Linked DNA regions of Pseudovibrio sp. M1P-2-3. The protein of the gene in region 2 interacts with the protein of the main gene of each other region in a pairwise test. Links are inferred from orthologs where the notes say so. Each region holds a gene or a part of one and is shown on either strand. Other genes may lie near its edges.

Region 1 (5,746 bases), 1.8 Mb from region 2 along the record:
TCATAACTTATTGGAAGGTTTAGCGTTGCACATGCCATGGCAGCAATTCCTTCCTTTCTTCCGGTAAACCCCAGTTTTTCGGAGGTAGTCGCTTTAACAGCGATTCTCCCTTTGGGGAGTTGGCAAATTCTTGCGATTGCCTCTCTCATAGCATCGCGATTCGGGCCGATCTTAGGAGTTTCACAGATAATCGTTAAATCTAAGTGGTTTATGCGGCCTCCAGTTTTATATACCTTTTCAACGGCGTATTTAAGAAACTGGTCGCTAGCCGCGCCTTTCCATTGAGGGTCGGAGGGAGGGAAGTGTGAGCCGATATCACCATCTGCCAAGGCTCCGAAAATTGCATCTGTTAAAGCGTGAAGTGCAACGTCTGCATCAGAATGGCCTTTTAATTTTTGGTTATGGGGGATGCTTATCCCGCCAAGTGTAACTGCATCTCCATCTTCGAAAGCGTGTACGTCGTAGCCGGTTCCAACACGAATGTCGCCTAGTTTTTCAGTGCCCACCATTGCGATTACTCTTCGAGCATTTACGAGATCTTCTGGGTTAGTAATTTTTATATTATCTTTCTGACCGGGGATTATCTGTACGGATGCTCCAGCCCATTCCATCAAGGCTGTGTCATCTGTGAAGTGATCCAATCCCTGATTAAAAGCAGTTTGGTGTGCCTCCAAAATGTTCTTGTAGAGAAAACCTTGAGGGGTTTGAGCTGCCCAAAGACCTTTACGGTCAACGGTTTGCGCCACACATTGATTTTCGTCCTGCCGCTTGAGAGTGTCTGTTATTGGAATGGCTGGTAAAACAGTATCGTGATGGTCTGTAAGGCTGTTCACAATGGCTTCAATTGTGCTTTTGGATACAAAGGGTCTTACGCCATCATGAATGAGAACGTAGTCAGGGTTCACCTTGCGTAGTGCGCTTAGGCCATTTCTGACTGAGTGTTGCCTTTCACTTCCTCCAAGAACGGGTTGCATGAGTTTATCTGTTTCAAGGTCTTTTATGCAGGCAGTATAGGTTTGCCGGTCTTGTTCGCGGATAATCGGAATGATGTAATTTATCTCGGGATGCTCTGAGAAACACTCTAAAGTATGCCGTAGAATACTTTTACCACCCAGATCCAGATACTGCTTTGGTAGAGGGGTATTCTTGTGGTGCATGCGGGTACCACTACCTCCCGCAACGATGATGACAGCTACAGTTTGTCGTTTTTGGTAAATCTCTTCGCCCATGACCTAAACTTTCTACCAAATTAATTCTGTCGGGGCGTAGCGTACCGCCCCGTGACAATCTTGGACTTTTGGCTTATTTGGCAGAAAACTACAATGTTCTTGGCACTCAAAAGTGATTTAATGCTTGTTTGTTAAGGGGATGTGGTTACAATATAGGCATGTAGTTAACTGCACATTCGATGTGCAGTACTTTAAGGGCAAGATGCGTAAGCATGATTAAAATTGGCGAAATTCCTGTTCCGAACAAAGTGATTCTGGCCCCAATGTCAGGCGTAACCGATTTACCCTTCAGAAAACTGGCTTTGAGGTATGGGGCTGGTTTGGTTGTGAGCGAGATGGTCGCAAGCGCCTCACTCGTGACGGGCAGCGAAGAAAGTCGTATGCGCTCCGAAGGGGCGGGGATTCGCCCACATATTGTGCAGCTTGCAGGGCGAGAGCCTCATTGGATGGCTGAAGGTGCGCGCATGGCCGAAGCCGCAGGAGCCCATATTATTGATATAAATATGGGCTGCCCCGCCAAGAAAGTTACAAGTGGGTACTCTGGCTCTGCTCTTATGAAAGATTTGGGCCTTGCCATGTCTTTGATTGAAGCAACCGTAGCTGCTGTTGATATCCCCGTCACATTAAAGATGCGACTTGGGTGGGATGAAGCTTCGATCAATGCTCCGGTGTTGGCCAAGCAGGCTGAAGATGCAGGGATTAAGATGATCACTGTACATGGGCGGACACGGAGCCAATTCTATAAAGGAAAAGCTGATTGGAAAGCCATTCGCTCTGTTCGGGAAGTTGTTTCTGTTCCATTAGTTGCAAACGGGGACTGTACTGGATTTGAAGAAGCGGATTTGATGCTGGAGCAATCTGGCGCCGACTTGGTTATGGTTGGGCGAGGGGCTTATGGTCGACCCTGGTTACCTGGATTTATTGCGCATTACTTGGAGACAGGTGAAAAACGTGTAGCACCTTCGGGAAGGGCGTTGGCTGAGCTGATTATAGAGCACTATGAAGCGATACTGGAGCTTTATGGGGAGCATATTGGTGTTCGGGCAGCCCGTAAACATTTGGGGTGGTATCTGGAGGCAAGCGGTACTCTGCATCTCGCCCCAGAAGGCTTTGTAAAATCAATAATGACAAATACTGAGCCTGAAACAGTAAAATCTCAAATTTATGCATGGTTTGTTGAAAGTGAAAGTCGGAGAGCTGCTTAAATGAGTGGTGACAATGCAGTGAAATTAGTCGAAGTTGCAGGAGAGGGGCAGTTGGTTCTGGATTCTCTTCCTCATCCAGTTCTGGTTCTCGATGAAGATAATCACATTTTTAGAGCCAATAGTGCGGCTGAAGGCTTTTTCCAAGCTAGTCTTTCTGTATTGCGGCGGCATTCCATTTCGCATTTCGTTCCTTTTGGGAGCCCGCTTCTGGCACTTGTTTCACAGGTTCGCTCGCGCAATGCATCTATAAACGAATATAAAGTTGATATTAGCTCGCCGCGCATTGGCGTGGAAAAGCTGGTTGATATTAACGCGTCTCCCATGAGTGATCGGCCGGGTGCTGTAGTCCTTCTCTTTCAAGAACGAACAATGGCTGAAAAGCTGGACAAGCAGCTGACGTCCAGAGGTGCCGCGCGTACAGTAACCGGTTTGGCGGCCATGCTTGCCCATGAAATCAAAAATCCTCTTTCAGGAATAAGAGGTGCCGCCCAACTTCTGGAGCAGGCCGTTGAAAATGAGGATAAAGCGCTTACACGTTTGATTACTGATGAGACAGATCGAATAGTTAAGCTTGTGGACCGAATGGAGGTATTCTCCGATGAGAGGCCAATAGATAGGGAACCTGTCAACATTCATTTGGTTCTTGATCATGTTAAGCGAGTTGCAGAAAACGGCTTCGCCAAGAATGTCAGGATTGTTGAGAACTATGATCCTTCCTTACCGTCAGTTTATGCAAATAGGGATCAGTTGGTTCAGGTCTTTATTAATCTTTTGAAGAATGCAGCGGAGGTGTTGGAGGTGAAAGGTGATGCGGAAATCACTCTATCGACAGCCTTTCGACCTGGAGTTCGCCTATCCATTCCAGGGGCTCGTGAACGAGTGAGCTTGCCTCTTGAGTTCTGCGTAAAAGATAATGGGGGAGGGGTACCTGAGGACCTTCTTCCGCACCTGTTTGAACCATTTATTACAACAAAGACAAACGGCTCTGGGCTAGGGCTTGCGCTTGTCGCAAAGATTATTGGTGACCATGGCGGTGTAATTGAATGCGATAGTTCTAGAACGGGTACGACTTTTCGTATCCTGATGCCAACCTTTTCTCCACTTGAAACTAATATTTCGTCATAGGACAGATTTCCGATGCCTCTTGGAACAATTCTTGTTGCAGATGATGATGCTGCGATCCGCACGGTGCTCAATCAAGCTCTCTCAAGGGCTGGATATACAGTTCGTTTGACATCCAACGCCACAACGCTTTGGCGGTGGGTTAGTTCTGGTGAAGGGGATCTTGTAATTTCCGATGTTGTGATGCCCGACGAAAACGCGTTTGATGTCCTGCCGCGTATAAGAAAACTGCGCCCGGATTTGCCTGTTGTCATTATGAGCGCGCAGAATACATTTATGACTGCGATTAAAGCATCGGAACAAGGAGCCTATGAATATCTGCCCAAGCCTTTCGACCTGAAGGAGTTGATCGGAATTGTCGGTCGGGCACTTTCTGAGCCCAAAGCCCATAGTGTAAATGCAGCAGCGGAGAATCAAGAGAATATCCCCCTTGTTGGGCGCTCCCCTGCTATGCAGGAAATTTACAGGGTTCTTGCCCGATTAATGCAGACTGATCTGACGGTCATGATCAATGGTGAAAGTGGAACGGGAAAAGAACTCGTTGCAAGAGCTCTTCACGATTATGGTAAGCGTCGAAATGGTCCCTTTGTTGCGGTAAATATGGCTGCAATTCCTCGGGATTTGATCGAATCTGAGCTGTTCGGACACGAAAAGGGCGCGTTTACTGGTGCGCAAGTACGCTCTTCAGGGCGCTTTGAGCAGGCAGATGGCGGAACTCTGTTTCTTGATGAAATTGGAGATATGCCAATGGAGGCGCAAACGCGGCTTCTCAGGGTTCTTCAGCAAGGTGAATATACAACAGTTGGTGGGCGAACGCCTATTCAGACTGATGTTCGAATCATTGCAGCGACTAATAAAGATTTGCGACAACTAATAAATCAGGGGTTGTTTAGAGAAGATCTTTACTTCCGGTTGAATGTTGTTCCTATTCGCCTTCCACCTTTAAGAGAACGTACGGAAGATGTTCCTGACCTTGTGAGGCACTTCTTCTCTTTAGCTGAAAAAGAAGGGTTGCCTTCCAAGCAAATTGAAGTAGCAGCTCTTGACAAGTTGCGCCGCTACAGATGGCCAGGTAACGTAAGGGAGCTGGAGAACTTAGTCCGACGGCTCTCCGCCCTCTACCCGCAGGAGGTTATTACTGCAGGGCTGGTTGACATGGAGCTCAGCCAACCTGTTGTGTCAACGGTAGAAGAAGAGGCACCGGCCAGTAAGGACTTGAGTGGAGCCGTAGAGCGGTTTTTGGGCGCGTATTTTTCTGAGTTCGGGGATACATTGCCGCCTCCAGGTCTATACCACCGGATTTTGAAAGAGGTGGAATATCCGCTCATCAGCGCCTCATTAGCTGCGACGCGTGGAAATCAAATAAAAGCGGCAGAGCTTTTGGGGGTAAATAGGAACACCCTTCGGAAGAAAATCAGAGACCTCGATGTGCAGGTAATTCGGAGCTCCAGATAGGAAGCCGTCTGTTGGCCGTTAGGTGACGTTCATTCACCTTCCGATGTTGTGTTATCCCCATAGGGAATGGAAATCGGTTTGATATGTGGCATATTAACAACAAGGTGTGGTAATGATGCCATAGTGCTCTGTCGGGCAGTTCATTTTAAATTCCAAGTTCGGGCTTCATGAACGCAAACAGTAAAAGTGATGGGGACGTCAAGGTCACCAGTCTTGGCGGTCGCAAGGCGCGAATTTTCGGTCTTGTTGTCGTGTGTTGTTCTCTCATATCTATTGGGGCTTCCTTTGCGGTACTGACCGGCCTAACGCCGATTACCCCAACTGAGAATGTGATCTATATAGCTTTGGCTGCCAATGGAGTTTTGGTTGCCACACTTACAATTCTTATTCTTTGGGAGTTTGGTAAGCTCCTGAAAGCCCGAAAACGCGGAAAAGCTGCAGCAAGGTTGCATGTCCGTATTGTGACTATGTTCAGCCTAGTTGCGGCACTGCCTGCGATCTTGGTTGCTGGAGTGGCAACGATTACCTTGGATCAGGGACTTGATCGATGGTTTGAGAAGCGAACACGCCAGATTATTGGCAATGCTCAGTCCGTAGCTGCAGCTTATGTACAAGAGCATGGAAATATTCTGCGTAGTTCGCTGATAGCTATGGCTAAGGATGTAGATCTAAATAGAAGCGCCTATCACTACGAGCCTTCCCGCTTTGACCGCTTTTTTGAAACCCAGACATGGG
Region 2 (5,629 bases):
GCATTGGTGGCTGATAGCAAGCACATCATGACAGATGTTTACACTTCAATCGGAGTGTTTGTAGGGGTGGCTCTGGTCTTTGCCACCGGTTGGGTGCACTTTGACCCGGCACTTGCTGTTCTGGTAGCCGTGAATATTCTGTGGTCCGGCTGGAAGCTGGTTCGCGAATCCATTGGCGGTTTGATGGATGAAGCTGCACCGGAAGGAGAGCAGGACGCTCTGCGTAAACTTATTTCCAAGTATGGGGAAGGGGCCATTGAAGCCCATGATTTACGCACCCGCCATGCAGGCCATGTGACGTTTGTGGACTTCCATCTGGTTGTTCCAAGCCAGCTTTCGGTGCAAGATGCCCACGAAATCTGTGATCGAATTGAAGAAGGCATCGCAAAGGATATGCCAGGTGCCCGCGTGACTATTCACGTTGAGCCAGAACATCATGCCAAGCATAAAGGAATTGTGGTGGTTTGATGTTAGCTGTTTAAGAAAGCCCCGTAGCCACTGAATGGGCTGCGGGAGAGTTCTATTTGTTGCTGATCCGCCGACGTATTGCCAGATAGAGGCTACCAGTAAGAACAACGAGGCCTCCAATACCTGCTGCGATTGGTAGAATGGCGCATCTGCAGGAGTATCCCCGTCACAAAAACCGGGAATGCAAACTCCACCGTTATTCCCTTCATCAACGATACTTAGATCTTGCGCACATGCTATGTCACTAACACTTAGAATAATAAATATTGAAAGTGCTAATAATAGTATTAATCTCATGGAGATTGCTAAATCATAGTTTTATTTTTGCTATAATTACGTTAAATATCCATTTAATGAGCGAAATTACCACAAAATATATTTTATTAAACTTATAAAGTTGAATTTATATTAGTAAATTACTTGTTAGATAATGTTGTTATTATATCGAATGATACTCTGAGCGATTCCAAATGATAGGAGAGGCTCTCGTTTTAACAGTGGAGCCTCACCGTTACTCTGGGACTTTAAGGCTGATTAGAGTTGCACCTGTCAAATAAAGCGGCGGGCTGACGTTTGCATCAGTCCCAATAGAACTTTACTTCGAGGTCATACGCCACCGTATTGCGCCATAGATTGCACCCACGATCACGACGATAGCTGCAACAATGGTTGTGATATGCCAAGCGGGTTCCAGCCGTATCACGTGCTCGCGGCAGGAAAGTGTATTTGCATGCTCAGGTTGGCTGCATAAATCACTTGCCTGATCCTTAGGCAGGTCTTGAGCCGAGACTATATCACCAAAACCAAAAATGATAATGACTGCCGTTGCCAATAGAAGAAAAGATAGTTTCACGATGTTCCCTCCCTTTGTCTTCATTTCAGAAGGTTATTTGTCTGGTGAGGTCCATTGTGTTGATGGGGTGTTAAAGAAGATAGACGATCACCAGTGCTCTAGAGAGACTATTCTTTTTTGGTTAACTCTTTTAGCTCTAGAGCCTACAAATTGTATCAATAGGCCGTGATGGATGGAAAAAGGCCCGATGTGAACACCGGGCCTTGAAGCTTGTATCAGCATACAATGTTGCTTGTGCGTTTCCTATAGGCGCTGGGAGCCTTGGCCGAATTCCGGATAGGCTTCGACACCAATTTCCACTTTGTCCAAGCCCATAGCCTCTTCCTCTTCGCTGACGCGGATACCCACGAGAGTTTTGAGAAGGAACCAAAGAACTGCAGAGACGCCGAAAGTGAATACGCCATAGGCAGCAATACCGATTGCCTGCACACCAAATGATGCGTCTGTGTTGGAAAGGGGAACAATCAATGTGCCCCAGATACCAGCAAGAAGGTGAACCGGGATCGCACCAACAACATCATCAATTTTCAGCTTGTCCAGCATTGGAACAGCAAAGACAACGATGGCACCACCAATACCGCCAATAATGACAGCTTGAAGTACACTTGGCGCGAGTGGTTCAGCAGTAATCGCCACTAGACCGGCAAGTGCGCCGTTGAGAGCCATTGTGACATCAACTTTTTTATAAAGGACCTGTGTGAGAATAACCGTTACGACAACACCGGCAGCGGCTGCCATGTTGGTGTTGGCGAAGATGCGGGAGATATCTGTCGCATCGCTGATTGTGCCCATTGCCAACTGGGAAGCGCCGTTAAAGCCGAACCAGCCAAGCCATAGGATAAACGTTCCCAGTGTTGCCAAAGGCATGGAAGAGCCCGGCATTGGCGTGACAGAGCCGTTGGCGTTGTATTTTCCTGAGCGTGCACCAAGAACAAGCGCACCGGCAAGAGCTGCCCAGCCACCTACGGAGTGCACCAGAGTGGAACCGGCAAAGTCAGAAAAGCCCATCTCAGACAACCAGCCTGCACCCCACTGCCATGAACCGGCGATTGGGTAGATGAAACCAGTAAGAACAATAGTAAACAGCAGGAAAGGCCAAAGTTTAATACGCTCGGCAAGCGTGCCGGAAACAATGGAAGCGGCCGTTGCGACAAACACCATCTGGAAGAACCAGTCGGATGCTGTGGAATAGCCGGTATCAAGCGCATCGCCGCCCACTGGGTCAAATGAGTAAGGGCCGAACGAACCGATAAAACCGCCATCAACACCCGTATACATGAGGTTGTAACCGGTGATCCAGAACATTAAACCTGCAATGGAATAAAGCGAAATATTCTTCAAACACTGCATGGAGACGTTTTTGGTACGCACAAGGCCGGCTTCAAGCATGGCAAAACCAGCAGCCATCCACATAACCAGAAAACCGCCAATCAGAAACAGTAGTGTATTGAATATGTATTGTACTTCCGGAGAGACCGGAGCTGTATCTTGAGCCAGTGCCGGTGTGGAACCTAGCGCCAACCCAAGTGCGGCGACACCCGCAAGTGTTTTTGAAATTTTCATAATATTTACCCCGATTTTCCGACCCTAGATGGCCTCTACACCCGCTTCACCCGTGCGAATGCGAACCACTTGCTCAATGTCGTAAACAAAAATCTTACCATCCCCGATCTGGCCGGTTTTTGCTGCGCTTGCGATAACTTCGACTGCTTTGTCGGCAAGGTCTGAAGTAACGGCAATTTCTACTTTTAACTTTGGAAGGAAACTGACCGCGTATTCGGTACCACGATAGATTTCTGTGTGGCCTTTTTGACGTCCGTACCCTTTGACTTCGGTTACTGTCAGCCCCTGTACCCCGATGCTTGTGAGCGCATCGCGCACGTCATCAAGCTTGAACGGCTTGATGATTGCCATAATAATTTTCATGCTCCACCCCATATGCTGTGTTTCGTTCATGTCGAAGTCGCCCCGGACATGAATTTTATCTAAGCCCCACTTAACCTCATGAGCCCATTTAGATCGGGACAGCGAGGTGAAGGACCGGCACGTCACAACCTTCCTTTCAAGTAACGTGCCAAGTTAAGGAGGAAGGAATTGGAGGGGGGAGGGAGAGTAGATAAAAGTTATATATTTCAAATAACTATAGGTGGTGATCAAGCAAAGATGACGTGAAATTTTGAGTGGTTGCTTTCGAAGTTAATGAAACTATTGGTTAAAATATAGGCGAATAATAAAAAATACTATGCCTAAAAATAAGGCGATTTGGGGTGGTAATATACCAGCACAGTTTTATCTGGATGCCATGGGGGCGATGCATTTGCGTCCTGTGAGCCAGTAGATCCTCTAGCACACATAAAATCATCAGAAATCGTAAGTGCATTAACTCCAAAGATTTTAGGATTATCAGCCAAGTTTGCTATGTATTTTGAGAGGTGATCAGATATCAATTATTTTGAAATACTTAAATTATAGGAATTTTTTTCAAAAATTGTTGTTGTTCTGCCTTAGGCTGAGCTGGTTTGAGTATTGCTACATAGCTTTAATTTATAAGGTAACCAGTTTTATTTGCTTGCTATTGGCGAATATGGTGTTGCTTGAAAAAACAAAGTAGCCATTCTCAATGAATGAGACAAAATGGAACGATATGCGGAAACCACAGAACCTTTCATGAGCGGTGCAATGATAAACTAATGGTTTGAAGAACTGCTCGATATTTCTATTCTTGAACAGACTCTGAGGCCGTGAAATATTGAAGGAAGGCATCTCACGGCCTTGATATAGTTTCTACGTATATTTCCAAAAATGAAAATCAGCCTTCGGAACGGGCTTTAGGCTCGGAAGCCACCTTCTTCCAAAAAAGTTACCTCTTCAGGGGTAGAAACTCGTTCCAGTGCTTCGTTGCGATGTGGGAAGCGGTTAAATCTGCGGATCACGTCCATATGGACGAGTGCATACAAGTAGTTCTGTTCGTTGCAATATTTGCGAAATAGATCAACGGCAAGGTCCTGATGTTCCATTTTTTCGGAATGCTCGAAGGGGAGAAAGAAGAAGGCCCGTTGTTCTTGATTGAATGCGCGGAAGTCTCCTTTTTGTAGGGACTTCTCGGCGATGACCAGAGCCTTTTCGTCCCCTGAAAAAGCACGGGCGGAGCCACGGTAGATATTACGGGTGAACTGGTCCAGCAGTAGAAGGAGGGCTAGTGTGCTGTGCGGTGACTGTGTCCAGTGATCCAGCTCACCTTCACAGGCTGCTTCAACAGCTTTGGAAAATTTTTGTTGGATTTGACTGTCAAAGTCGGATCCACCTTTGAACCAGCTTTCCGGGCCTGCTTGCCACCAGAAATCCAAAATATCAAGGGGAAGGGAATTGGAAATTGAACTCATTAAGGACTCCGGATCAACTATTTACTCAATCTAAAAAAAAAGTTAGCTACTGGCTGTGTCGCTTGTGGCTAAAAGGGTGTTGGCTTCACCTTTAGCAAATCTGTTAGCATAGTTTGCAGGAAAAATTGGAATAGCTGTTGGAAAAAGAAATCGTAGTCTTGGATGTTCTGGGCCTCAATTGCCCTTTGCCAGTGATGAAGGCTCGAAAAGCGCTTGCAAGAATGCACACGGGAGAGGTGCTTAAAGTTGCGGCAACTGACCCAATGTCTGCCATCGATATTCCTCATATGTGTAACGAGGATGGCCATACACTGGTATCGCTCTTGAAAGATGGGGACGTCAGGTATTTTGTGATTAAGCGTGGGGTGACCGCTGGAGAATAACAGCGGGTGAAACACAAAAATATGAAGAAAAGTTAGACCCCACAGTGCTGTGGGGGGACCGGACTTTGGAGGAGGACTGGTAGGTATGTTCGTTAATGCTGCATAAATGTGCTGGGAAGATACCCGATGCTTGGATTTCTTATTGAAACCGTCCTTTCTCCCTAGGTGCAAAAGGCCTTTGTCTGCTTTGTTGTTTCCTTTATTGTATTGATAGGGTGATCTGGAAGACCTTCGGTTTTTTAGGAAGAGAGTTGGCAGAAGGAAGATATTCGTGGGTGAAAAGCAACTGAGTGTTCTTTTTGTGTGTCTGGGAAATATCTGCAGAAGCCCGCTCGCGGAAGGTTTGTTTCGACATCATGTCCAATCTGCGGGACTCCAGAATAAATTTCAGATAGATTCTGCAGCAACGTCCCAATGGCACTTGGGTGAGCAACCTGACGAGCGGAGTGTTGAATCTGCTTGGCGCCATGGAATTGATATTTCATCACTGCGATCACGCCAGTTACATGCCTCCGATTTTGACAGGTTTGACTGGATTGTTG
Region 3 (6,162 bases), 120 kb from region 2 along the record:
CGAACTGCAAAAAACTCGGAATAATATAAAGGTTCTAGCATTAAGGCTCCAAACCACAATGCGGCACCCATCAAAAGACTGGCGATTACCAATAGCGGAATTCGGCGAAGAGAAATCGTATCGAATTCGAAATGATCCCTTCTTTTAAGTACAATGGCTAATAAAAGGGTGTTTATCCAACCTGCCGCCGATGAGGCTACAGCAATGCCTACATGCTCTAAATAGGGAAACAGGGAGACTGCCAGAACAACGTTTACGACCATTGCTATTGCCGCAAATACCATAGGGGTTTTTGTGTCCTCCCGAGCGAAATAAGCGGGAGAGAGAACTTTGTTTACAACAAAGGCTGGCAAGCCTACAGCGAAAGCGACAAGTGCCGCCGATGTTTTTTGAACTGCTTCCTCGCCAAATTGCCCACGTTGGAAAAGGACTGAAATAATTTCGTGCGGAATAACCAGTAGGGCGATAGCTGCGGGTAATGTGAGGGCTAAGGCAAACTCTAAAGAACGGTTTTGGGAATTGCGTGCTTCCAGCAGGTTTCCTGAGCGCAGTTGCCGGGTAAGGCTTGGGAGAAGCACAACTCCAATTGCTATGCCGACCACCCCCAGAGGGAGTTGGTAGACCCTGTCTGCGTAGTAAAGGAAAGAGTTGGCCCCGTCTTGCAGGGAGGCAATAATTGTACCCACGGTAATATTGATTTGAGTAATACCGCCAGCAATAACCCCTGGAAGACCCAAAACCAACAGGCGTTTGATATTAGGTGTCCACTTTGGGCGAACCAAGGGAATTTTGAACCCAAGGCGGCGTAAATCAAAGGCGACGAATGCCAGTTGAACCACTCCTGAAACCGCTATGCCCCACACCAAAATGGTGCCTACAGTTTTGCCGGGTGGAAGCCCGCTCAGGCCAATTCCAAGCAGGACAATAGACATGACCACATTAAGCATGACAGGAGCTAGAGCTGCCGCCGTAAATCGCTGGAAGGTATTCAAAATACCACTGATAAATGCCAGTAAAGACATAAACAGCAAGTACGGGAATGCGATGCGTGACATAAGAACCGTGAGTTCGAATTTGTCAGGCTCTTCAAAAAATCCTGGTGCCAGCACTAACACTAAGGCAGGCATCGCCACTTCTGCAACTGCGGTTATAATGAGGAGTGTCCAGAACAAGAACGCAGCCACTTCACCTGCAAACTGACGGGCTTTTTCCTTTCCCTGCTCTTCTAGGGATCTGCCAAACAGCGGCACAAACGCGGAGTTAAAAGCCCCTTCGGCAAAAAGGCGTCTGAAAAGATTGGGGAGCCGGAAGGCCACGACAAAGGCGTCGGCTACTGGCCCCGTGCCAACAAAGGCAGCAAGGAGCACATCCCGTAAAAAGCCGAGTAGCCGACTGAGCATTGTTGCTCCGCCGACCTTGGCAAAGTTTTTGAAGAGATTCATCTATTAAGTTAGCTCGCTAGTCTTTTGGGACGCCGACGGACCTTTTTAGGTTTCTCGGTATTTGTCTGGCCCTCAAACGCCTTAATTAGCGTGGAGCGTATTGTTTCTTGGCGTCCAACATTACTCACCTTTCCACCAGTCAGGTCAGTAACGTAGAAAACATCCACGGCACGTTCGCCGAATGTGACAACATGTGCGGATGCGATATTCAAATTTAGGGAAGAAATCGCTTTTGTCAGATCAAAAAGAAGGCCTGGTCTATCAAGCCCTATTACTTCCAAGACCGTATAGTCATGGGACCACGAATTGCTCGCGTGAACAGTCGTGTCCAGCTCAAAGGCCTTACTTCTGTGGTTGGTTGCCTGCTTGATTTGTGTCCGGCTGATTTTCGGGGCCGATCCTTGCAGGGCCAATTTGATATGGGAGCCTATGCGTTCGCCGCGCCGCTTTTCATCTTTATCTTCGGGAAGTTCACGGCGAATGAAAATGGTGTCAACTGCAAGGCCACTCGTTGTTGTGTCAATTTGGGCATCCACAATATTGGCACCTGAGGCAAAACAAGCGTGAGCAATAATGGAAAGAAGACGAGGATGGTCCGGTGCGACAACAGTAATTTCCGTGACAGCTTCAAAAGTATGGGGCTTGATCAGAGTTGAAAGAAGCTCCCCTTTCTGCTCCATCTCCCTTATCATCGTTGCGTGCTGGATTTTTCTGTTCAAATCCACTCTTAACCAGTACGCGTCATAATGCCGGGACAAGCAGGATTCGATGTCTTCATCAGACCATTGCAGAGCTTCGAGTGTGGTGGAAAGTTCTCTTTTGGACTGTTCCACTTTTTCTTTATTGGTCAGTTGCCCGTGACCACCGGATAACACGGTCTCACTTTCAAAATACAGAGTCCGCAGCAACTGGCCTTTCCAACCATTGAAAACCTTTGGCCCTACTGCACGTATATCCGCAACTGTCAGGATGAGGAGAAGTTTGAGGCGTTCCAGACTTTGGACCTTATTGCAAAAATCCTTAATCGTCTGAGGGTCGTTCAAATCTCTGGATTGAGCAATTGTACTCATTTCCAAGTGGTACTCGATCAGCCACGCAACGGTATCAGTCTCGGAGACTGAAAGACCTAGCCTTGGACAAATAGTTCTTGCAATGCTTGCCCCTTCGATTGAGTGATCTTCTGGCCTTCCCTTCGCAATGTCATGCAGTAACATGGCAACATAAAGTACTTTTCGACTAGGGATTGTTTTAATGAGGTCCGTAGACAGGGGATGGTCATCTTCTCCCAGCCCGCGTTCAATTTCGGATAGTATGCCAACGGACCTTAGTAGGTGCTCATCAACAGTATAGTGATGGTACATACTAAACTGCATCATCGCGATGACTTTTCCGAATTCGGGAAGAAAGCGACCAAGCACTCCAGCTTCACTCATTGCCCGAAGAACGGCCTCTGGATCGCTACGACTGGTTAATATCTTAATAAACAGCCGGTTAGCTTGGATATTTTGGCGTAGATCATCTGTAATCAGGCGCAGCGAGCGGCGAATGCATTTTAGAAGTTCGGGATGCATGTCCAGATTTTGCGTATCCAGTAAGTAAAAAATACGTACTAAATTGACAGGGTCTTTTTTAAAGACTTCATCGTTCGCAGCGACAATTCTCCCATTTACAGCAAGGAAATCCTTTGTACCCTTGATGGATTGCATGCGCTTCTTTTTGAAAGGTACGATTTTTTCAAAAAAGCGGGAAATCCTAGGAGCAGACTTTACATGCTGCTCTTCAAGCGCCGCGGAAAAGATGCGAGTAAGATCTCCCACATCCTTGGCGACGAGAAAGTAGTGCTTCATAAAGCGTTCAACGGCCCGCATGCCCGGATGGTCTTTATATCCGAGGCGAGCTGCTATTTCTTGCTGTACATCGAATGTTAAGCGGTCATCGGGCCGTTTTGTGAGGAAGTGCAGATGGCACCGGACAGCCCATAGAAAGTCTTGGGCTTTCCTAAACTTGTTTAGCTGCCTTCGTGAATAGACACCTTTGTCTACAAGGTCGACACCATTGGGAACACGGTAGAAGTATTTGCCAATCCAGAAGAGAGTATTGAGATCTCTTTGTCCTCCCTTCCCTTCCTTTACATTCGGCTCCACCATATAGCGTGAGTTTCCTTGGCGGTCGTGTCGTTCATCGCGTTCAGCGAGCTTTTCTGCAATAAACTCGGCACCTGTGCCAACTACGATCTCTTTATCAAACCGATCCTGTAGGTGCTCGAAAAGCTCTATGTCGCCCCAAACATGACGAGCTTCAAGTATGGAGGTACGGACAGTTATGTCTTCGCGGGCATGATGGATACATTCATCAAGACTTCTTGTGGAGTGACCTACCTTAAGTCCCAGATCCCAGAGCAGATAAAGGATGTACTCGATCATCTGCTCGCCCCAAGGGGTTTTCTTGTAGGGCCAGACAAACAACAGGTCTACATCTGACTGTGGGGCAAGCGTACCCCGTCCATAGCCCCCCACCGCAATTACTGCGATACGCTCACCTTTGCTAGGGTTTTCGTTTCTATAAATATGTGAGCGTGCAAAATCATAAATTGCCTGGATAATCAGATCCTGAAGAGCAGATAGCCGTTCAGAACATCGCCGCCCTGCCCCATCGTCCAGCAGCATTTTCTCAATTTCAGAGCGGCCATTTGACTGGACCTCTTTAAGGCGCGAGAGAATAAGGTTTCGGACTTTGGGGTTATTCCCGTCTCCCCCCTGTTCCTTTACAATAACGTCAAATTCTTCTTGAAGCTGCCCAGCCTCCAGAATGTGGTCGATGTTTAAGGTTGTAGGGGTCATTTCGCTATCCGCAGATTCGATTGTGTCTCTTCAAGGTATTAGTAGGTAAAGAAGTTTAGCTGTAAACTATGTCCTCGTAGATTCTGATGGTCTTTTCAAAGACTGTCTTTCACTGAGACAACGCGTAACTGATGTAGAAGATGGTCAATCGATTCCTCTGATAATCCGCCAATTTTGTTGGAAAGCACATTCGTCAATTCGGTCGCTTTGGGGTGCAGTCCTCCCGTATCTATGGTGATACGGGGGTTTGAAACTTCAGCGAGCCTTTGAAGCTCCTCAGCCTCGTCCCAAATTACGTTGAAGTAGGTAATAATCCTTTGAACCATATACCAAGTAGGTTTGCCACGTTTACCATGCTCAAGGGCAGAAAGGTAGGCGCTGGAAACAGAAAGCGCTGCTGCCATCTCTTTTAATGTAATGTTGCGCTTTTGTCTGAACTCTCTAATTTTTGCACCAAATGGAGTCATAAGTAATCCCTAGATGAATCGCGTCTTTTACGTATTTGAACGTAAATGGCTCCGTCTCCTCCGTGGGAGGTGTGCGCCGCTTCAAATCCTATTATTAAATGCCGGAAGTCAGGTAGTGACAACCAATGTGGAACTACGCGTCGTAACACGCCGCGCTCTCCCGCGTAAGCGTTGTGGGCAGTGGGAGTGCCCTTCCCTGTTATAACGAGAACCAGTGCGTAACCTTGCTGCTGACTGTGATGCAAAAAGCCTCGTAAACGATCATGGGCCTGATGTTGAGTAAGGCCGTGAAGATCTATTCGGGCATCAATCATTCGGCCTCCGCCCTTCGCAACACGCTTGCGGGTTTTGCGTGGCATTTTTGCAAGTGGCGGAACCGGCGCAGTTACAGGCGTACCCAAGCGGGCTGATTTACGCAGATTTTTTTCTGTCGATGTTAATTGGGGTTGTTTAGCTGCTTTGTGATCTACAGCCGCCTTTTGTATCTCGGGGCTAGGTGGATCTATATCCTCAAAGCTGAACGTTTCTGGGTGAAGAGGCGTTAAAGTTTGTGCAACCTTGCTCCACAGGCGTTTGTCCTCTGCAGAAAGTTCTTTTCCTTTTTTCTTTTTTGGACCGCTAGTATTCATTGTTTTCTTTCGAGGGCGATCTCGTTGGCTTTGGGAAGCAGACTAAAAAACTGGACACGATGCTGCAATTGCCCTGCTAGTGCACCTGCACTTTTACCAGTTCCTACATAAAGATCACCGCGCGCGGCCCCTATAATTGCGGAGCCAGTATCCTGAGCTATGAGCAGACGGGCAAAAGGCGCACTCTGTTGTGTAACAGGAACGTTAGAACCGCTCAGAAATATAGGCGTACCATACCCGTGGAAATTAAGGTCAACGGCAAGGCTGTAACCGGCCTTCAAAGGAAGCCCAGCTCCACCGATTGGAGCTGAGTTCTTCCGCTCAATTTTAATAAGATCAAAGAAGATATAGGACTTGTTCTGGGTCAAAATATCATCAATTTGCTCTGGATGTGCATTGAGCCAGCTTTTAATTGCCTGCATCGACATCTTGTCTCTGGAAATATCACCTTTTTCGATCAAGATACGGCCAATGGGAGTATAGGGGTGACCGGATTTCCCTGCATAGCGAAGACTGTAGAGGCTCTTGTCCTGCATTCTTAAAAGAGCGGAGCCCTGAATGGCAATAAAGAAGGCTTCGACTGGGTCTTTTAACCAAACAAGTTCAAGACCTTTATTCGATAGTGCTCCCTCCATGACTGCTTGCCTGTCTGGAAGGTTTTTGACCCCTTTAGGGAATCTATAAAGAGGAATGTTGTATTGATCTGTCTGATGTAGTGATGCGTCTACTTCGGGTTGATAATACCCCGTTATGAAGCCGTTTTTCGAGATCTTGTAGGCTTGAA

Evidence for each region. Proteins that work in one complex are often made in the same cells at the same time.
Region 1: the proteins of P6574_RS19515 (region 2) and P6574_RS11500 interact in binary tests that used the Escherichia coli proteins (3 or more experiments, as listed by UniProt). The link is inferred for Pseudovibrio sp. M1P-2-3 from one-to-one orthologs.
Region 3: the proteins of P6574_RS19515 (region 2) and P6574_RS20100 interact in binary tests that used the Escherichia coli proteins (3 or more experiments, as listed by UniProt). The link is inferred for Pseudovibrio sp. M1P-2-3 from one-to-one orthologs.

What each region holds. Positions count from the first base shown.
Region 1 is NZ_JARRCW010000001.1:2,652,147-2,657,892, reverse strand. What follows is about bases 1,498-4,496. They hold P6574_RS11500 (two-component system sensor histidine kinase NtrB), read left to right. Parts: upstream 1,498-2,434; coding sequence 2,435-3,559; downstream 3,560-4,496. Other genes in these bases: ntrC (nitrogen regulation protein NR(I)), read left to right, coding at 3,572-4,496; dusB (tRNA dihydrouridine synthase DusB), read left to right, coding at 1,498-2,434. Also shown: P6574_RS11510 (bifunctional 2-C-methyl-D-erythritol 4-phosphate cytidylyltransferase/2-C-methyl-D-erythritol 2,4-cyclodiphosphate synthase), read right to left, coding at 1-1,229; more of dusB, read left to right, coding at 1,442-1,497; more of ntrC, read left to right, coding at 4,497-5,011; P6574_RS11490 (sensor histidine kinase NtrY-like), read left to right, coding at 5,179-5,746.
Region 2 is NZ_JARRCW010000001.1:4,424,708-4,430,336, reverse strand. Bases 1,585-4,466 are described here. They hold P6574_RS19515 (P-II family nitrogen regulator), read right to left. Parts: upstream 3,260-4,466; coding sequence 2,909-3,259; downstream 1,585-2,908. Other genes in these bases: P6574_RS19510 (DUF924 family protein), read right to left, coding at 4,150-4,466; P6574_RS19520 (ammonium transporter), read right to left, coding at 1,585-2,884. Also shown: P6574_RS19530 (cation diffusion facilitator family transporter), read left to right, coding at 1-468; P6574_RS19525 (hypothetical protein), read right to left, coding at 1,064-1,321; more of P6574_RS19520, read right to left, coding at 1,565-1,584; more of P6574_RS19510, read right to left, coding at 4,467-4,704; P6574_RS19505 (sulfurtransferase TusA family protein), read left to right, coding at 4,842-5,087; P6574_RS19500 (hypothetical protein), read right to left, coding at 5,287-5,442; P6574_RS19495 (low molecular weight protein-tyrosine-phosphatase), read left to right, coding at 5,389-5,629. UniProt on the Escherichia coli protein: Involved in the regulation of nitrogen metabolism. Regulates the activity of its targets by protein-protein interaction in response to the nitrogen status of the cell.
Region 3 is NZ_JARRCW010000001.1:4,548,922-4,555,083, forward strand. Bases 1,251-4,665 are described here. They hold P6574_RS20100 ([protein-PII] uridylyltransferase), read right to left. Parts: upstream 4,283-4,665; coding sequence 1,451-4,282; downstream 1,251-1,450. Other genes in these bases: murJ (murein biosynthesis integral membrane protein MurJ), read right to left, coding at 1,251-1,442; P6574_RS20105 (helix-turn-helix domain-containing protein), read right to left, coding at 4,378-4,665. In the rest of the region: more of murJ, read right to left, coding at 1-1,250; more of P6574_RS20105, read right to left, coding at 4,666-4,749; P6574_RS20110 (Smr/MutS family protein), read right to left, coding at 4,746-5,378; mltA (murein transglycosylase A), read right to left, coding at 5,375-6,162.